3 regions of the Cohnella yongneupensis genome follow, and region 3 is predicted to be linked to each of the others. Evidence: predicted binding sites of a transcription regulator. Region 3 holds the regulator's gene; each other region holds the start of a gene.
What was found. The regulator LexA, encoded in region 3, represses DNA repair genes until DNA is damaged. The targets are predictions, from matches to a motif close to CGAACATATGTTCG.
Positions count from the first base shown of each region.

Region 1: ACFPQ4_RS04700 (carbohydrate kinase) is a predicted target of LexA. The motif match lies at 1,916-1,929, and genes of this name have one in related genera.
Region 2: recA (recombinase RecA) is a predicted target of LexA. The motif match lies at 3,172-3,185, and genes of this name have one in related genera.

Region 1 is NZ_JBHSNC010000012.1:74,743-80,009, forward strand. It holds gene ACFPQ4_RS04695 (pseudouridine-5'-phosphate glycosidase) at 1-758, opposite strand, end outside; gene ACFPQ4_RS04700 (carbohydrate kinase) at 755-1,855, opposite strand; gene ACFPQ4_RS04705 (acyl-CoA dehydrogenase family protein) at 1,959-3,038, shown strand; gene ACFPQ4_RS04710 (molybdopterin-containing oxidoreductase family protein) at 3,276-5,267, opposite strand, start outside.
Region 2 is NZ_JBHSNC010000057.1:583,601-588,867, forward strand. It holds gene rimO (30S ribosomal protein S12 methylthiotransferase RimO) at 1-1,110, shown strand, start outside; gene pgsA (CDP-diacylglycerol--glycerol-3-phosphate 3-phosphatidyltransferase) at 1,107-1,682, shown strand; gene ACFPQ4_RS24180 (competence/damage-inducible protein A) at 1,722-2,975, shown strand; gene recA (recombinase RecA) at 3,255-4,310, shown strand; gene ACFPQ4_RS24190 (regulatory protein RecX) at 4,409-5,267, shown strand, end outside.
Region 3 is NZ_JBHSNC010000056.1:245,591-250,857, forward strand. It holds gene glnA (type I glutamate--ammonia ligase) at 1-1,292, shown strand, start outside; gene ACFPQ4_RS20905 (NADPH-dependent FMN reductase) at 1,451-1,993, opposite strand; gene lexA (transcriptional repressor LexA) at 2,157-2,777, opposite strand; gene yneA (cell division suppressor protein YneA) at 2,939-3,352, shown strand; gene ACFPQ4_RS20920 (DUF896 domain-containing protein) at 3,576-3,761, shown strand; gene ACFPQ4_RS20925 (hypothetical protein) at 3,808-4,329, shown strand; gene ACFPQ4_RS20930 (HAD family hydrolase) at 4,343-5,134, shown strand; gene ACFPQ4_RS20935 (1,2-dihydroxy-3-keto-5-methylthiopentene dioxygenase) at 5,225-5,267, opposite strand, start outside.

The DNA.
Region 1 (5,267 bases), on a different contig from region 3:
TTCGCTTCGTTAAGCGCCTGCTGAATGACGCCTTCGATTTCCTCTTGCTTAAGCGCCGATTCCACGGGTACCGGATTCGCGATGATCGCGCCGCCTTCCAGACCGAGCTCCCACTTCGTGCGGAGCATATCGGCGACTTGCGCCGGCTCGTCTAGCCGGAAGTCGACGCCGTAGCCGCTCTCCCGCGCGTAAAACGACGGGAATTCGTCGGTCTTATACCCGACGACCGGAACGCCGTGCGTCTCGAGAAATTCCAGCGTTCGGCCGATATCGAGAATCGACTTGGCGCCGGCGCAGACGACGGCGACGTTCGTGCGCGCCAGTTCCGTCAAGTCCGCGGATACGTCCATCGTCGTCTCGCCTTCGCGGTGAACGCCGCCGATGCCGCCCGTGGCGAACACATGAATGCCGGCGAGCGCCGCGCCGATCATCGTCGCCGACACGGTCGTCGCTCCGATGCGGCCGGAGGACAGCATGTACGGGAAGTCGCGGCGGCTGACTTTGTCGACGTGTTTGTTCGTGGCGAACGCTTCGAGCTCTTGCTCGTTGAGTCCGATTTTCACTTTGCCGTCCATAATGCCGATAGTGGCGGGAACAGCTCCTTCGGCGCGGATGATGGCCTCGACTTTGCGGGCCATTTCGATATTTTGCGGGTATGGCATACCGTGCGAAATGATCGTCGTCTCCAGCGCTACGATCGGCTTGCTCAAAGCTAGCGCCTCGCGTACTTCGTCGGTATAAGTTAAGTAGGGGTTCATTCGAATCGCTCCTTGATCGTATGGTGTAGGGTGTCTTCGTTCAGAGCGGACGATACCGAGCGGTTCGTCCGCAGCGTCAGGTGCGCGGCGGCAAGGCCGTAACGGCAAGCGTCCGAGTAGGATACATCATGCAGGATGCCGTATGCGACGCCGGCAACGAACGCGTCTCCGGCGCCCGTCACATCGACGATGTCGGTCGGGATAGGCGACAGCAGCCAGCTCTGCCCGGCTCCAGCGTAGAAAATGCCGTGCTGTCCGAGCGTGATGAGCACGTGGGAGACGCCCCGCCGCTGAATGGCAGCTGCAAGAGCAGGGTAGTCGGGAGTATCCGTCGGCGTCAATCCGGACAGCTCGAACGCTTCCTCTGCATTCGGGAAGATGGCCGTCACGCCGGTCAGATCCGCTGGAAGCTTCGCTGCTTTGTTGGACGATACGGGATCGATGAACAGTGGCAGATCGGCATCCTTGCAACGTCTGATCAATTCCTCGAGACAGTCCGCGGGGATGTTAGTATCCGCGATCACGAGCCTCGAAGCCGCGATATGCGACCATCGCTCTTGAATCATTCGGATGGAAAACTTATCGTAGATGCTCATGTCGGCGAACGCGACGTACATCTCGCCCGTATGGTCCAACAACGCCGTGTACGACCCGGTTTTATCGCCGGGCAATACATAAGTTAGTCCAGTATTGACGCCGCTGGCGGCGGTTTCCCTCTGCACCCATTCTCCGGCTTGATCGTCGCCGATAACGGTCAATAACGACACGTCGCAGGCAAGATTCGCTAGGTTCTCCGCAATGTTACGCGCAACGCCTCCGCAAGCGTACTCGACTTGAACCGGATTCGAGGAGGCGGGACGGATCGCCTTAAGGCTCGTCGCCTTGCTGTCGAGATTCGCGCCGCCTATGCAAAGAACGGCGTTCTCTTGCGCGGTGACGTAGGCCCGTCCGCGAATGACGCCTTTGCGCGTCAGCGATGCGATGTGGCCGGCGACCGCCGAACGGGAAATGCCGACGCTCTCCGCGATCTCGTTCTGGGTAATGAACGGATTATGGCGGATGAGAGCAAGAATTTGATTTTCGCGATCCATCGGCATGTTCCTTTCTCTTGTTACGTGACTTCATTGTAAACCTCGAACAAACAAAAGTCCATATCATAAACATTTGTTCGCAAGACTAGGAAAACGAGGGGGAATTAGGATGACGGTGCGTTTTGACGACTCATTCGTGTCGGAAGCAAGAAGGCGTTCGGCTAGCATGGAGCAAGCGCGGACGATAGATCCGCTGTTGCTCGATTATATTTACGAGAACAAATTATTCAAGCAGTTCGTGCCGAAGTCGTTAGGCGGTCTCATGCTTCCGCTGCCGGAAGCGCTCCGCGTATTCGAGACGGCAGCGTGGATCGACGGAAGCTTCGGGTGGCTTGTTACGATCGGTTCCGGCGGCGGCTTCTTCTCGGCGACGCTGCCTCCGAGATGGGCAAGCGAATTGTTCGGACACGATAAAGCCGTCGTTGCGGGCAGCGGACATCCGAACGGGATCGCCAAGCCGGTCGATGGCGGTTACGTCGTTAGCGGTCGTTGGTCGACATGCAGCGGCTCGACGTTCGCTAGCGTATTTACCGCGAATTGCCGGATCGCGGGGGCTGACGGCCAATCGAGCGCGGAGGATCCGATTCGGTCCTTCGCGTTCATGCCGGATCAAGTGGACATTATTCGCGATTGGAACGCCTTCGGCATGCGCGCGACCGATAGCCACTCGATCGTCGTTAAGGACGCTTTCGTTCCCGCTGACCGGACGTTCGATATTTTATCCACGCCGCGCTTCGATGATCCGATCTTCCGTTATCCGTTCTTGCCGTTCGCCCAAACTTCGTTCGCTGCCGTAAGTATCGGCGTAGGGAGACACTTCTTGGAGGAGGCGGCGGAGTTCACGGAGCGAAAGGCGGCGGAATGGTCGATAGCGAAGCCGGAGCGGCTTGCCGCTATGCGTAGACGTCTTGAGGCGCAAACGAGCGCACTCGCTCAAGCGACGTCTCGATTCTACGACATCGTGGATACGACGTGGCCCGCGTTCGTCCAGGCTGGTCAATTGAGCGCGTCCGACGAGCAGGAGATCGGGCGACTCAGCCAGGAAGCGGCGAAAGCCGCGCTTGCCGCGGCTCGCGACATTTTCCCGTTGCTCGGCATGGCGGCGCTGATGGAAGACCATCCGCTCAACCGGACTTGGCGCGATCTGCACACGGTCACTCAGCATGCCGTGCTGGTGCCGTTGGATTGAGGTAAGCGGATGTATACTCGAACATAAAGTTGACGCGAAAGACCCACCCTCGCTAGGAGGGCGGGTCTTGTTGGCATTATTAGCGTTATCGTACAACGTTATTTACTCGAAACGGCCTTGGAATCGCGTGTTGTCGGGCGAATACGTTATGTCGTAACGTTATGTCGTAACGTTATTCCGAAGCGATAGCAACCTTAGGCGGAAATAAGGTGATTGTATAACGTTAAACCCCGCTCCCTACAGCTTCTCCACGTCAACCCGAGTGGAGAAGAACGTCGCGCCGCCGCCCATGTCGGCGAGGCGCTGCGATGTCAGCGTGTTCGCTGCCTGCACGCCGTCGTTGCCGCTTTCCCACCATAGGCCTTGGCAGACGACGACGCCCGGCAAGACGTTGCCGGCGACTTTCGCCGTGATGCGGATTTCGCCGCGTTCGTTCCATACCCGCACCCGGTCGCCATCCGCAATCCCATAAGCCGCGGCGTCGCTGGCGTTCATGTCGAGCAGCGGTTGCTTCTCCAGACGCTTCAGCTTCTCTTGGTTGGCGAACGTCGAGTTGAGGAAGTTGTGGTTAGGACCCGGAATGAACAAGAACGGCAAGCCGTTGTCCTCAAGAATCGGCGAATATTCCGGTACGGGCGGCAAGCCTGCGCGCGCCATCGCTTCCGAGTACAGCTCGATCTTCCCGGACGGTGTAGGCAAGCCGCCTTGTCCCGCCGCCGGACCGACCGGCTTAAGCTTCATCCAGCCGCGTTCCTTAAGTTTCTCGTACGTAACGCCATCCAACGATGGATTGTCCGGGTTATCGAGCGCCTCGCGGATCATCTGTTCCTCGGTAATGTCGAACAGCTCCGATTCGAAGCCCATTCGCAAGCCGAGCTCCTTGAACAACTCGAAGTTCGATTTGCATTCGCCCATCCGCTCGAGGATCGGCTCGTGAAGCTGCACGTACAGATGCCAGTAAGAAGCGAATAAGTCTAGATTCTCAAAATGGCTAGTCGCGGGAAGCACCAAATCCGCGTACAAGCACGTGTCGGTCAAGAACAAGTCGTGCACGACCGTAAACAGGTCGTCGCGCATCATTCCCTCTCTCACGCGGTTCGTATCCGGCGCGACGATAGCCGGATTGCTGTTGTATACGAACATGAAGCGGACGGCAGGGTCTGCTTCGGTGAGCGCTTCGCCGAGCCGGTTCATGTTGATCATGCGAACGTTAGGGTCCGGCAGCAAGTCCGGACGTTCGACGCGATCGGCGTTGAACGCCGCGTAACCGCCGTTGCCCTTGATCGCCCCGCCGCCTTGGACGGCCCATTGGCCGGTTAGCGCGGGCAAGCAAGCGATGGCGCGAATCGCCATGCCGCCGTTATCGTGGTGCTGCAGGCCGTTGCCGATCCGAATGAAGGAGGGGGTGCCCGCCGCATACCGGCGCGCCAAATCGACGATCTGCTCCGCGGGTATGCCTGTTATGCCTGCGACGACTTCCGGTGGGTATTCCTCCGCTTTAGCCATGAGATCCTCGTACCCGACAGTGTATTCAGCCAGATACTTTTCGTCGGTTAAGCCTTCTTTTATGAGTACATGCATAAGTCCCATAGCCAGCGCGGTATCGGTGCCCGGCAAAATCGGGATGAACTCGTCCGCCCACGTCGACGTCCGATTCCGGTGAACGTCGATATGAATGATTTTCGCTCCGCGTTTGCGCGCTTCGGTTAAATACATCACTTGGTGCATGTTCGTGGATACGAGGTTACAGCCCCAGATCAGCACGAATTTCGAATGGATCGTATCCTCCGGATCGATGCCGTAGCTTCCGCCCATCGTGTATCGGTAGCCTACCGTTCCGGCCGCGCTGCAGATCGCCCGATCGAGCCGGCTTGCGCCGAGCCGATGGAAGAACCTCCGGTCAATCCCTTCGGCGCTCAAAATCCCCATGTTCCCATAGAAGCTGTAAGGAAGAATCGCTTCCGCCCCATGCTCGCTTATCGTATGTTGCATGCGACTTACGATTTCCTCGAAAGCTTCGTCCCAGCTAATGCGCTCGAACGAATGGGTGCCTTTCGGACCGGTTCTGCGCATCGGATACAATACCCTGTCCGGATGATTGACCCGATCTGGTAAATTGCGAACTTTGTTGCAAATCGCGCCTTGCGTCGCAGGGTGATCGGGGTTGCCGCCGACGGATACGACGCGTCCTTCCTCTATCGTCACATGCAAGCTGCACGTGTCCGGACA
Region 2 (5,267 bases), on a different contig from region 3:
CTGAAGGCGCTCATCGTGTCGGGCTGCCTCACGCAGCGCTACAAGCAAGAGTTGATGAAGGAAATGCCCGAGATCGACGGCATCGTCGGCACCGGCGATTTCCATCGGATTAACGATATTATCGACGAGGCGCTAGGCGGGAAGAAGCCCGTCTACGTCGGGAATCCGGTATTCAACTACGAGGAGGCGCTGCCAAGGCTTCTGTCCACTCCGCGTCATACCGCTTACGTGAAGATTGCCGAAGGCTGCGACAACGCTTGTACGTTCTGCAGCATTCCGATCATGCGCGGCAAGTTCCGCAGCCGGTCGATCGAATCCATTATCGCCGAAGTGCGCCAGCTCGCGGCTCAAGGCGTGAAGGAAATCAGCCTGATCGCGCAAGATTCCACGAATTACGGCACGGATCTCTATGAAGGCTTTAAGTTGCCGGAGCTCATGAATCGCGTAAGCGAAGTGCCGGGCATCGCTTGGGTTCGGTTGCATTATGCTTATCCCGGATTTTTCACGGACGAGCTTATCGAGACGATCGCATCGAATCCGAAAATATGCAAATATATCGATATGCCGCTCCAGCATAGCGAGGACGCGATCTTGAAACGGATGCGCCGTCCGGGCCGCCAACGCGACGTTCGCGAGTTAGTCGGACGCATTCGCTCGCGCATTCCAGACGTCGCGCTTCGCACGTCGATGATCGTCGGCTTTCCCGGCGAGACCGAAGAGGAATTCGAGAAGCTGTGCGCTTTCGTGCGGGAGATGAAGTTCGACCGTCTCGGCGTGTTCGCTTATTCGCAAGAGGAAGACACGCCGGCGAACAGGTTGCCGGATCAGCTGTCCGACGAAGTGAAGCAGCATCGCGCGCATACGCTTATGGAAGTTCAGCGCGAAGTCGCGCAGCACAATAGCGCCAAGTACGTCGGACGCACGCTCGACGTGCTCGTCGAACGTTACGACGGCCGAAGCGACGTCTATATCGGACGCAGTCAATTCGACGCTCCGGAAGTCGACGGCGAAGTATACATATCCGGCATTCGCACGGATATCGGCGAAATTCGCCAAGTTCGTATTACGCATGCCTACGAATATGATCTTTCAGGGGAGGGAATCGCATGAACCTCGCCAACCGAATAACGCTGGCACGCATATTCTTAGTACCGATCATGACGTTCTTCTTGCTCGTCAAGCTAGACGTGAACGATTTGACGATCGGCAATTATTCGATATCGTGGAACCAAGTGTTCGCGTTGCTGCTGTTCATCATCGCTGCAAGCACCGACGGTTTGGACGGCTACATCGCGCGCAAACGCAAAATCGTAACCAATTTAGGAAAGCTGCTCGATCCGCTCGCGGATAAGCTGCTCATCGCGGCCGTCCTTATCTCGCTCGTGGAAATCAACAAGCTCGACGCTTGGGTAGCGATTGTTATCATTAGTCGCGAATGGGCCGTAACCGGACTTCGGCAGGTCGCGCTGCTTGAAGGCGCCGTTCTGGCCGCGAGCAAATGGGGCAAATGGAAAACGGCCATTCAAATTACGATGGTCATCGTCATTTTGCTTAACAATTTCCCGTTCAACTTCATTGAACTGCGGGCGGATGTCGTTACGATATGGGCTGCGGTCATCATTACCGTCTATTCCGGGGTCGACTATTTCATGAAAAACAAAAACTTGATTCCGGTCGACTAATCGTCGTGCCGTAACAAACAAAGAGGTGCGATTGAACGCATGAGAGCAGAGATCATTGCCGTCGGCACGGAACTGCTCCTCGGTCAGATCGTAAACACTAACGCCCAGTATCTGTCGAGAGGGTTGGCAGAGCTGGGCATTGATGTTTATTACCAGACCGTGGTGGGAGACAACAAGGACCGCCTCATTCAGGCGATTAAGATTGGCAGGGAACGGGCGGACTTGCTCGTGTTCACGGGCGGACTAGGACCGACGATGGACGATTTGACGCGCGATGCGCTGGCGGATTACCTAGGCCGGGAAGTCGCGTTGCACGAGCCGACGATGAGCAAAATCACGGCGATGTTCGCCGGTCGCGGGGGCGCTTTCGTAGAGAGCAACCGGCGGCAGGCGCTGCTCGTGGACGGAGCGACACCGCTGCGCAACGATACGGGATTAGCGGTCGGCAACGCGCTTAGCGTGGACGGTACGCATTATTTGCTCTTGCCGGGACCTCCTCGCGAGATGAAGCCGATGTTCGCGAACGACGGAACCGCTTGGCTGAAATCGATCATGGGCGAAGCGGATTCGTTGCATTCCGTAATGTTGAAGTTCGCCGGGATCGGCGAGTCGGGCTTGGAGGACTTATTGATCGATCTTATTCGCGAGCAATCGGATCCTACGATCGCGCCGTACGCCGCGGAAGGCGAAGTCACGATTCGCGTGTCCACGAAGGCCGCGAACGCGGAGGAAGCGGCGCGCAAGCTGGAACCGACTTTGATGGAAATTCGGAGCCGTACGCCTATGCATTTGTATGCGGAGGAAGATATTCCGATCGAAACCGCGGTCATCCGGTTGCTGACGTCTCAGCGGCGCATGGTGACGCTTGCCGAGAGCTGCACGGGAGGCATGGTTGCGGCGATGCTGACGACCGTTCCCGGGAGCGCGGACGCGTTCCGCGGGGGGGTCGTCAGCTATAGCAACCTGCTGAAGCATCGGGCGCTTGGCGTGCCTTTGCCTCTGCTGGAGGGCGCGGATGCGCCAGGCGCGGTTAGCGCCCAGACGGCTTCGGCGATGGCCGAAGGCGCGTTGGCATTGGCGGACGCGGACTTTGCCGTGTCCGTTACCGGCGTGGCCGGGCCGGCGGCCTCGGAGGGCAAGCCGGTGGGGCTCGTGTTCCTTGGACTCGCGGAGCGGGGCAAGGAGACGCGGGTGACGCAGCTGCAGCTGTCCGGCGACCGTCAGGGCATCCGGCTGCGCGCGTCGAAGCGGGCGCTGTATATGCTCTGGCTGGCGTTGACCGGGCGGGGATGAGCGGCGGCGTTGCGGATCGTTACGCGATCCATTCTTGCGCGCCTCGACCGCAGTGCCTCCGAGTTCACAAATCTGTCAAAATTGACTATTCGTCGAAGCTTGTCAACTTTTGAAGCGTATGTTAAAGTTTTAATGAAAGTTTCGGAAGAACCGGAGCGAAGAATACTTTGCTTCGGTTTTTTTATTGAATTAAAATCGAACAAATGTTCTTAAAATGCTTGGCAAATGACTATAAACGCGTTATGATTAAACTATTAAAAGGATAAGGATGTGGGTGTGTTGTCAGATCGTCGCGCCGCATTAGACATGGCTTTGCGCCAGATTGAGAAGCAGTTCGGTAAAGGTTCGATCATGAAGCTTGGCGAAAGCGCAAATATGCTAGTAGAGACGTCCTCAAGCGGCGTATTGGCACTAGATATCGCCCTCGGAATCGGCGGATATCCCCGCGGCCGAATTATAGAAGTATACGGACCGGAATCTTCCGGTAAGACGACGGTCGCGTTGCATGCGATCGCGGAAGTTCAACGTAATGGCGGCCAAGCGGCTTTCATCGACGCGGAGCATGCCCTTGACCCGGTCTATGCAAGAAATCTTGGCGTTAATATCGATGAGTTGTTGCTTTCGCAGCCGGATACAGGCGAGCAAGCACTCGAAATTGCGGAAGCGCTCGTACGCAGCGGCGCCGTAGATATTATAGTCGTCGACTCGGTAGCCGCACTCGTGCCGAAAGCCGAGATCGAAGGCGACATGGGAGATTCGTTCGTCGGTCTTCAAGCGCGTCTGATGTCCCAGGCTATGCGCAAGCTGTCCGGCGCAGTCAGCAAGTCGAAGTCGATCGCGATCTTCATTAACCAGCTGCGGGAGAAAATCGGCGTCATGTTCGGCAATCCGGAGACAACGCCAGGCGGCCGTGCGCTCAAGTTCTATGCCAGCGTACGTATTGACGTTCGCCGCGTGGAATCGATCAAGCAAGGTAACGACATCGTCGGTAACCGTACGAAGATCAAGATCGTAAAGAATAAAGTCGCGCCTCCGTTCAAGCAAGCGGACGTCGACATTATGTATGGTGAAGGCATCTCCAAGGAAGGCAGCATCATCGATATCGGCGCGGAGCAAGACATCGTGCAGAAGAGCGGCGCTTGGTTCTCCTTCAGCGGCGAGCGACTTGGACAAGGTCGCGAGAATGCGAAACAATATCTGAAGGATCATCCGGATATTTCTTTGAAGATCGAGACTCAAATCCGTGAGCTTCTGCTCAATTCGGCGGCTAAGGCTAAGGCTGCTTCCGCGGCAAGCGTCGAGGACGAGGACGATACGGAGTTCGCAGAAGACTAAAGCAATCAAATGATTCATTACGTAATCGGAACAGCTAGCGGCCAACGTGCCGCTATTTGTTTTTTCTGACTATCGATTGAAGGGCGGGGACGACGTTAATGTTTAATCGTTCGGGGCGAAAGAAGTACGGCGGACAACCTTCTTATGAGCAGCGAAACGGCACCGAGCAAGACGCGCGTCCCGTCATAGGCGCTAAGATCATTTCCGTAGAGGCGCATCTACGACGCTCGTCGATGTACCGGATTACGCTACAATTACAGTACGCGGCGGAAGATGATCCCGATGGACTGGGATTATACGATTTGATTGATTCGCCGAGAGCCGAGACGCTCGAACCGTCCGTCGGCTCTTGGAAAGACGAAGTGGATGCGCTGATTGCCCACGCGCAGACGGCGGCGGAGCCCGGAGAAGCGGTGCTGACGGTGCATGAAGATACGCTCGTGAGTTGGCGATTGCTGAAGGGAAAGCTTCTCTCTGCGGAAGAGTACGCTAAGCTGCTGCAGCAAGAGCAGAAGGAAGAGGCATACCGCTCGGCGCTCGCTATGTTGGAGCGCAAAGCCCGTACGACGGCGGAGCTCGAGAGGGCGCTTAAGCGCAAAGAGTTTTCGCAAGAAGCGATCGCCGGTTGCGTCGAACGCCTGCAAGCGAACCGAATGGTAGACGACTCCGCGTTCGCGCGCAGGTTTACGGAACAGCGCGCGGTTAACCAGCGCAAAGGGAGAATGCTCATTCGGCAGGAATTAATGCAACGAGGTGTAAGCCGTCCGGAGATCGACCAGGCGATCGGCGAGCTGGAGCCGGGCATCGAGGAGCAATCGGCGCTCGCGCTGGCGCGCAAGAAGTGGCCGACCGTTAAAGGCAACGACAGGGAACGCAAGCAGAAGCTGATGGCGATGCTTATGCGGCGCGGCTATACCGGCTCTGTCGTTAGGACGGCGGTACAACAGGCGGCGGCGG
Region 3 (5,267 bases):
AGGAACAGAACGTACGGTTCATCAGACTTCAATTCACGGACCTTCTCGGCACGATCAAGAACGTCGAGATTCCGGTAAGCCAGCTGGACAAAGCGCTCGATAACAAAATGATGTTCGACGGCTCCTCGATCGAAGGATACGTTCGGATCGAAGAATCCGATATGTATTTGTACCCGGATTTGAGCACGTGGGTCGTATTCCCTTGGGTAACGCAAGATCGCGTCGCTCGCCTCATTTGCGACATCTATATGCCGGACGGCACTCCGTTCGCGGGCGACCCTCGCGGCATTCTGAAGCGTGCGCTGCAAGAAGCTGAAGATATGGGCTTCTCGACGATGAACGTAGGACCTGAACCTGAGTTTTTCTTGTTCCAGACGGACGAGAAGGGTAACCCGACTATGGAACTGAACGACCAAGGCGGATATTTCGACCTTGCGCCGACCGACCTAGGCGAGAACTGCCGACGCGATATCGTGCTCATGCTCGAGGAAATGGGCTTCGAGATCGAAGCATCCCACCATGAAGTTGCGCCAGGTCAGCATGAGATCGACTTTAAATACGCAGATGCGATCAAAGCGGCTGACCAAATTCAGACGTTCAAGCTCGTCGTTAAGACGATCGCGCGTCAACATGGCTTACACGCAACATTCATGCCGAAGCCGCTGTTCGGAGTGAACGGTTCCGGTATGCATTGTCACCAATCGCTGTTCCGTGGCAACGAGAACGCGTTCTACGACGCGGACGACAAGCTCGGATTGAGCGCGATTGCTAGACAATACATGGCGGGTATTTTGAGACATGCGCGCGGATTCGCGGCTATCACTAACCCTACGGTCAACTCGTACAAACGACTTGTTCCTGGTTATGAAGCGCCTTGCTATGTGGCATGGTCCGCAAGCAACCGTAGCCCGATGATTCGGATTCCGGCATCCCGCGGCCTTAGCACGCGCATCGAAGCGCGTAACCCGGATCCTGCGGCTAACCCTTACTTGGCGCTTGCCGTCATGCTGAAAGCCGGCTTGGACGGAATCGCGAACAAAATGACTTCCCCGCCGCCGGTCGATCGCAACATCTACGTGATGAGCGAAGAAGAGCGCATCGACGCCGGCATTCCTAGCTTGCCGATCAACTTGAAGGAAGCGCTCAACGAGATGCTTCGCGACGACGTCGTCTGCGAGACGCTCGGCGATCACGCGCTTAGCCACTTCTACGAGCTCAAGGAAATCGAGTGGGACATGTACCGCACGCAAGTCCACCAATGGGAACGCGATCAATATTTGACGATGTTCTAAATCTAGATCGTATTGCTGACCGGCACCGCGATGTCTTCGGACCTTCGCGGGCCGGTTTTTTAGTTGGTGTTCGGGAAACCAAAAACAGGATGGAACAGCGATCCGATCGCTGACCCATCCTGTTTGGTTTTCTTCACGGACATTAGCTATGCGCGGGACTAAGACCTGAGTGTCTTTAACGCGCCGCTCCAAGCGACCACCTGGTCAAGCATACCGTTCAAGTTAGTCAGGTGTAGCTCGGCTGGTTTGAACACGCTGCCGTTCTCGAAATCCGTGAACAACGATAACGCTACATGGACGCGCACGTCCGCTATCGATACTTCCCCTAATATGCCCCGAAGATGCTCGGCAGCGCGGGCGCCACCTACGGAGCCATAGCTGACGATTCCCGCGGCTTTGTTGTTCCACGCTTCGCGCGCGAAATCGATCGCGTTCTTCAACGCTCCCGTGATACTGTGGTTATATTCCGCGACGACGAATACGAAGCCGTCCAAGCTTGCCAGCTTCGTATTCCATGCGGTAGCTTGTTCCGTGGCATCCGCTTCGCCAAGCAGAGGAAGCTTGTATTCAGCGATATCTACGATCTCGTAATTGGCGTCGTTGCGTCCATCGGCAATTTTCTTTACCCACTCGCCGACCTGAGGGCTGACGCGGCCTTGCCGCGTGCTTCCAAGAATGATTCCGATTTTTAACGTTGGCATATAATTCTCCTGTCGAGTGTATTTGTCGTATGTTCAGACAACTCCTATAATGTCCATGAACCGACGTTTTATGCTCGAATGCCATTTTGTCGCACAAAAAAAGAGGTTCCCCAGCCCCGGTGTACGTGGGCAATGGAGAAACCTCTAATTAGTTAAAGCATGTTTACATAAAGGAGCGAATCAGGCCGATGACTTTACCTAGGATGCTGACGTTCGGGTAACGAAGAGGCGACATGCTGGCATTCTCGGGTTGGAGACGGATATGGTCGCGTTCCTTGTAAAACGTCTTGACCGTAGCTTCATTGTCTTCCGTCATCGCGACGACGATATCGCCGTTCGTTGCGTTCGGTTGCTGGCGGACGATAACGTAGTCGCCGTCGTGGATACCGGCTTCGATCATGCTATCGCCTTGTACGGAAAGCATGAATACCGGTTGATCGCCGACCATCGTCGTCGGCAGCGGGAAGTATTCTTCGATGTTCTCCGTAGCGGTAATCGGCACGCCGGCCGTTACTTTCCCGACTAGCGGGATTTGGCGAACGGATGAGGCTAGTCCGTACATGGATTCGTCATCGCCTAGAATCTCGATCGCGCGAGGCTTCGTCGGGTCGCGGCGGATTAAGCCTTTCTTTTCTAGGCGATCCAGGTGACCGTGGACCGTGGAGCTGGAAGCGAGGCCTACAGCTTCGCCGATTTCGCGAACGGACGGGGGATAACCCTTTTCCCTAACTTCAGTCTTAATGAATTCTAAAATGGCATTTTGGCGATTGGACATCTTGGACACGCCAAGCCCTCCCTATGTATCAGTTCATGATGACAAATTATAACACAGAACTCGAGTTCGCACAAACATTCGTTCCGCCGAACAAATGTTCCAAAATTTGTTGACACGATCATGTGTTCGTGTTAATCTGATACCAGAACAAATGTTTGGGGTGAGCGTAAATGGTACATACATGGGTATCCGGATCTTCTGCTCCTGCTTCTACTATTCATAAGATGGTGGCTCCTTTGAAGCCTAGATACGCTGTTAGAACGGCTTCAGCAACGACGCGTTCGCATCGCGGTCTAGGCGTTGCACGCTCCTTGTTTATCGTGATCGCCTTTGTTATCCTGTTCAGCGGCTTTGCGTTCGCACATACGTTCGCATCGAGCGAAGCGGGCACTCCGGCATCTGCGAACGAGATTGTTATCTCCGTTGATAGCGGCGACACCCTGTGGGAATTAGCGGGTACTTATAAGAAGGACAATATGGATACACGCGAAGCCGTTCACGTGCTTATGAAGCGTAATGGACTTGCGTCCTCTTCTTTGCACACCGGACAGACGCTCGTATTGCCGGCAAAGATGCTTCCTTAACAGCATGAGAACAAAATCCGAACACATATTTATAGTTAGTAACTAGATGAACTAAGTCACCTCACAAGTAGCTAGCTTGTATGACTTTACATAAGAACACGTCATGAGAACGCATGTTCTACAGACCGGGAAACCGGTCTGTTTTTGCGTCCGCCGTTTTCTTGACAAGGCAACTGCGTTAATGTCAAAGTAGAGTAGGTATATTGAAGGGAGTGACATCGACATGGAGAAGCATATCCAACGTATTAATGAATTAGCGCGCAAAAGCAAAGCCGAAGGCTTAACGGAAGCGGAAGTCGTCGAGCGCGATCGGCTGCGGAAGGAATACTTGATCAATTTCAAGAAAAACTTCAAGCAACAGCTGGATCAAATCGAAGTCACGGATGAGAAACCAACGATTATTCACTAAATAGATCGATGGCAAACCGCAGCAGTTATTGACGAGGAGGAGCTTTATGTCCCGTTCATGGGAACGCATGGTTCAGAAAAACGCAAAGCAAGTTAACAAACGCCGTAAAAAAAACGGCAAAAAATCGATCAGCGAATCATCGTCACCGCAAGTCGACAAGTTCAAAGGCCGCAATTACGTCGTGCCGATCCTGCTTGTCATGTTGATCGCGCTCTACGTTACGTTAGCTAAACCTTGGTCGGAAGATTTCTTGACCGATCCGACTTTGTTCTGGGTGACGATCGGGTGTTATATGCTGCTCGCGCTGTTCTATTTTATGCGCCGTCCTTATTTGTCCGTTACGCGCGACATGCTGGAGACGCGTAAGTTTACCGGTTACAAGCAATTACGTCCAACGGACGTCCGCAAAATATCGATTCAACCGGGCTATGTCGTCATCGAGACGATCAAAGGCGGTAACTGGGTATTTTCTAAGCTGATGAACCGTTTCCCGATCGAACGGATGACCGAGAGACTAAAAATATACGCAGACCTGCACCATGTGGAGTGGGAACAGAAGACGAAGTGAGGAGAACTTGGGGATGTCGATTAAGGCCGTATTATTCGATCTAGACGATACGTTATTGTGGGATGAGAGAAGCGTTACGGAAGCGTTTCGTAACACGTGCAAACTAGCCGCGGAGTCGACCGGGCTTGACGAGCATGCATTGGAAGCATCCGTGCGCAAAGAAGCGCGCGCCTTATACGAAACCTACGAGACGTTCACTTTTACGCAAATGATCGGAATCAACCCGTTCGAAGCGTTATGGGGCCATTTCAAAAAAGGCGAGCATGAGATGTTCCGAAAGCTGGAGCAGCTCGCGCCGACGTACCGGACGAACGCTTGGACAGCTGGACTGGCAGCGCTTGGCGTCGATAATCCTAGTCTGGGCCAGCAACTTGCCGAGCACTTTCCGGCGCAGCGTCGCAGTCTGCCGTACGTTTATGACGAGACGTTCGCCGTGCTGGACGAGCTTCGGAAAGACTACAAGCTATTGTTACTAACGAACGGCTCGCCTGATTTGCAACAAGAGAAGCTGGACGGAATGCCGACGCTTATTCCGTACTTCGACGCGATCGTCATTTCCGGCGATTTTGGCGAAGGCAAGCCGTCGCCGCGACTGTTCGCCCATGCGACGGAACGTATCGGCATTACGGCGGAAGAAGGCGTAATGGTCGGCGACAAGCTGACGACCGACATTCTCGGGGCGAACCGAGTCGGCATGACATCGATTTGGATCAACCGGCACGAGGCGACTCGCAACGACGAGATCGTACCGAAGCATGAGATCCGCAGCTTAAACGAGCTTCCGGCGCTCTTGAAGACGCTATAACCCGCACTGACAAGGATGAAATAGCAACTCACACTAAAAGACGTATGAACCGATATCGGCTCATACGTCTTTTTGTTATGGATTCAACTATTATTTCACGAACGTCGGATCGTCGTAGCTATGCGCGATCCAG